One region of the Paraburkholderia tropica genome, then DNA from elsewhere that is predicted to be linked to it. Evidence: riboswitches for the same ligand, from Rfam matches in the RefSeq annotation. Region 1 holds a riboswitch; the other holds the start of a gene.
What was found. A riboswitch is a leader RNA that binds a small molecule or an ion and turns the genes downstream of it on or off. The one in region 1 is predicted to bind cobalamin.

Region 1 (2,198 bases):
CGATATCGGCGTGCGCGCGGGGCCGGAAACCGGCGACGGTGTGATCTCCCGTGCGCTGATGGCCGACGTGCGGCTACCCGCGTGCAGCCCGGCGCTTCTGCATCGGCATCCGATTCGGGAAGCGGCGGACCTGCGCCACCACACGTTGCTGCATTCGAGCACCACGCGGTCCGCATGGGCGAGCTGGCTGCGCGAGGCGGGCGCCGCTGATCTACAGCCGCACCGTGAAATCGAACTCGACCACACCTATCTCCAGCTGGCGAGCGCGGTAGAAGGCCTGGGCGTCGCGCTCGCGTCGCTGCCGCTGATTGCTCGGGACATCGCCGCCGGGCGGCTCGTCTGCCCGATTGCCGCGCCGGGATGGCGCGCACCCGACTACACGCTGGTAATGAACGCCGATCGCGCGCGCGACGAAGCCGTCGTGGCCTTCGGGCAATGGATGATCGACAGGGCCGGGCGCGAAGCCTGACGTACCGGCAATGGCAACCGCAAGCGCAAGCGCACGCCATCGAATACCTCGCCATCGAATCCAGGCTTTTTTCTCGTGTGCAATTGACGTCTGGGCCGTCCGCCCATTACGCTTGCGGGCTGATGGTTCCCGGCGACGGGATCAAAAGGGAACGCAGTGACGACGCATTGCGTCGAGTCTGCGGCTGCCCCCGCAACTGTAAGCGGCGAGTTCGTGCCATTCGGCGCCACTGGGAAACCGGGAAGGCGGGCATGAGAACCGTGACCCGCAAGCCAGGAGACCTGCCATCGACCGAGGTCCATGCAGCCGCAACGGGCGGGGTGTCCCAATGCGCAAACCACCGCTTCGCGCGGTGCTTCGTTGCAGGACAGCCCCGACCTCAGGATCTGTCACATGTCCATCGCTCTCGAACCGGCCGCTGCGCCGGGAACCCTTCGCCGTCGCGTCGCCGGCATTTACGCCGTGCTCGCGGTCTTCAATATCGGCGCGTGGATCTGGGCGTTCATCGCCTTTCACGCGCAGCCGCTGCTGCTCGGCACCGGCCTGCTCGCCTATGGTTTCGGCTTGCGTCATGCCGTCGACGCCGACCATATCGCCGCCATCGACAACGTCACCCGCAAGCTGATGCAGGACGGCCGGCGTCCGGTTTCCGTAGGTTTCTTTTTCGCGCTCGGTCACTCGGCCGTGGTGCTGCTCGTGGCGATTGCCGTCGCGGCGACGGCGGCGGCGCTCGAAAGCCGCTTCGAGGCGTGGAAGGATATCGGCGGGGTCATTTCGACGAGCGTCTCCGCGCTGTTTCTGTTTCTGATCGCCGCGATGAACATCGTCATTCTGCGCGGCGTGTGGCGCGCGTTCGGCAAGGTCCGGCGCGGCGAGCGCTACGACAACGACGACCTCGATCTGCTGTTGAACAGCCGCGGCCTGCTTTCGCGCCTGTTCCGCCCGCTGTTTCGCCTCGTGTCTCGACCGCTGTGGATGCTGCCGCTCGGCTTTCTGTTCGGGCTCGGTTTCGACACCGCGACCGAAGTGAGCCTGCTGGGCATTTCCGCGAGCCAGGCGGCGCAAGGCGTGTCGATGGGCGTGGTGCTCGTGTTTCCGGTGCTGTTCGCGGCGGGCATGTCGCTCGTCGATACGACCGACGGCATCCTGATGCTCGGCGCCTACGACTGGGCCTTCGTGCGCCCCATCCGCAAGCTCTATTACAACCTCACGATCACGCTCGTTTCCGTCGCGGTCGCGGTGCTCATCGGCGGTATCGAAACACTCGGTCTGCTCGCCGATCACTTCGACCTCAAGGGCGGCTTCTGGAACGTAATCGGCAGCCTCAACGACAATTTCAACAACCTCGGCTTCGTCATCATCGGCGTGTTTATTTTTGCGTGGGTGATTTCGTTCCTCATTTACCGCCTGAAACGCTACGACGAACTGCCGGCGCTGCAATCCGATCGTTGAACGCGCAATCACGCGACATCGCAAGACGCATTCGACGCCCTCGCCCGCGCACGCAAACGGGCGAGGACGTCGTGGTTCAAGCGCGCCGCTGACGCAGATAACCCACCGCCGCGAGCGCCACGCAACACCCCAACGTGGCGATCACTTCGCCGCGGTGATCTTCGCTGAGCACCATCACCACGAAGGCGCCGCAGATCAACGCAACGACCAGCACGCCCAGGAAGGGGTGCAGCCACATCCGCACCTTCAACGGCCCGGCGGACACGAGTTGCTGGCG
Region 2 (2,198 bases), on a different replicon from region 1:
GATGTAATCAGACATCAAAAAGGCTCCGGGGCGCGCTGCGCGATGGCGTGCGCGGCGGCTTCGAGGGTCAGGTGGCGCGCGACGAGGCGGCCGAAACCGGCTGCGCTCGCGTCGCGCTCGTAAAGATCGTAGTGCGCCGGCGCGGCGGCCAGCAGCGTGAACGGCGCGCGGTGAGCGGCGGCGCAGGAACGCTCGCAGCCGCTCAGGTGCGTCTGCACGTGCGGCGGCAGATGCGGCGCGAGGCGCAGCGCGTCGGCCTTGGTGTCGGCGCGGCTTTTCGCGCAGCCCGCCGAGCCCGTGCAGGCGATCGTGCGCGCGAGCGGATCGGCGGCGTCGACGCTCAGGCCGAGCGCGCGCAGGGCGTCGAGCACGGGCATCAGCGCCGCGCGCGCGACGTGCGGCACGAGCGCGCCTTGCCACGGCGTGATGCGCAGCGTGGCGTCGCCGTGGCGTTCGGCGAGGTCGGCGAGCGCGTCGAGCGTGGCGGCGTCGAGGCGCGCGAGCGGCGGTTGCGCGCCGACGTAGCCGTCGCCGTTCGCGTGCAGCGCGTGCGCGCCCAGGCGTCGCGTGAGATCGACGCGCGGGCGCTGCCAGTTCGCGGGCGCGTGGTGATCGGCGGCGGGCTGTGGCGTCGGGATCGCGAAATCGGCATGACGTTGCGCGGCGTCGAGCAATGCAGCGGCGCCGTGCGAGGCGATCACGTCGCGCATGCGCAATTGTTCGGGCGCGGCGAGATCGAGAAACGCATGCAGCAGCGCGCGGATCAGCGCCTGAACCTGCGTGGCGGCGATGGAGCCGGTCGCGCCGTCGTCCGGACAACCGGCGAGACCGAACGCGAAACGCGTTGCGTCGCCTTCGCGCGTGGCCGCGAGCCAGATATCGTGCGGATGATCGAGCGCCGCGAGTGACTCGCCGCCGTCGATCAGCAGGGCGAATTTCGGCGACAGCGCGGCGAAGCGCGGCTCGTTTTGCAGCATCGCGACGAGCGGCGCGGCGAACGTCGTGGTGTCGAACAGCGCGTGCGGATCGAGGCCCGCGAGCGGGCTCAGCATCAGATTGCGCAACTCGTCGGCGGCGCACAGATTCGCGGGCGTCTGCACGCCGTTCGCGGGGCCGAGGCCGCCGGCGATCAGCGCGGCCGTGAGCGCCGCTTCCTGGCCCGCGCGGACGCCGCGAATCTGCACGTTGGCGCGGTTGGTCAGTTCGAGCGTGCCGTCGGCATCAGTGCGCGCCGCGTGCGCGATGGCGCGCGCCTGGGCGGCGCTCAGCACGCCGCCGGGCAGACGGATGCGGCACAGTCCGCCGTCACGCGCCGCGACGACGCGCACGAGCCCCGGACACGCCGAGCGGCGCGCCTCGGCAAGCGTGGCAGGGGACGAAGCGGGCTGCGAATCGTAATTCAAGGGACACCGTGGTTGCGTCGCGCGAGGCGGAGCGCCCCGGCGCGGCATGCGCTGGCGGGACGATGGCCGCCGGTACACCCCGCCCGGCATGGGCTCGCACGAACAGTCGTTCGGCCGGCAGGTCTCCTGGCTCGCAGGTCGGCGGCCGCATCGGCCTTCCCGGTAAAACCAGTGGCTCGGGTGGATGCGGTCTCGCTGCTCACAGTCGCGGGGGCGGCCACAGTTTTGCTGTGTTCCCTTTTATGCCGTCGAGGTTTTCAGGCCCGTCCGGCGCCGGCGGAAGCGGTATTATGCCCGTTTTCCAGCGTGCTCCGCGAGACGAAACGGCGCGCGCGCAACCCGGAACGGAGATCGGATGCAGGGCAGGCGGGCGTGGCTGACGGTGATCGGCATAGGCGACGACGGATACGCGGGACTCGGACGCGCCGCGCGGCGCGCGCTGTTCGAGGCGGATGTCGTGACGGGCGGCGAGCGTCATCTCGCGATGCTGCCCGCGCGCGTGGGCGCGCGCCGCGAGGCCTGGCCGCAGCCGTTCAGCGTCGCGCCGCTGCTGGCGCTGCGCGAATCGTCGCAATCGCAGTCGCGCGTATGCGTGCTCGCGAGCGGCGATCCGATGTGCTTCGGCGTGGGCGCGACGCTCGCGCGTCATGTGCCGATCGATGAAATGGCGGTGCTGCCCGCGCCGTCGTCGCTGTCGCTGGCGGCGGCGCGGCTCGGCTGGGCCTTGCAGGACGTGGCGGCGGTGTCGCTCGTCGGCCGTCCGCTCGACGCGCTGCGCCGCCATCTGTTCGCGCG

Region 2: it holds a riboswitch for cobalamin, as region 1 does, so the genes downstream of both, cobG (precorrin-3B synthase) here and G5S35_RS29005 (HoxN/HupN/NixA family nickel/cobalt transporter) in region 1, are expected to answer to the same signal.

Annotation. Positions count from the first base shown of each region.
Region 1 covers NZ_CP049136.1:1,227,929-1,230,126, reverse strand. The annotation lists gene G5S35_RS29010 (LysR substrate-binding domain-containing protein) at 1-469, shown strand, start outside; cobalamin riboswitch at 576-772, shown strand; gene G5S35_RS29005 (HoxN/HupN/NixA family nickel/cobalt transporter) at 863-1,921, shown strand; gene G5S35_RS29000 (amino acid permease) at 1,998-2,198, opposite strand, start outside.
Region 2 covers NZ_CP049135.1:822,145-824,342, reverse strand. The annotation lists gene G5S35_RS18545 (precorrin-8X methylmutase) at 1-15, opposite strand, end outside; gene cobG (precorrin-3B synthase) at 15-1,451, opposite strand; cobalamin riboswitch at 1,503-1,696, opposite strand; gene cbiE (precorrin-6y C5,15-methyltransferase (decarboxylating) subunit CbiE) at 1,759-2,198, shown strand, end outside.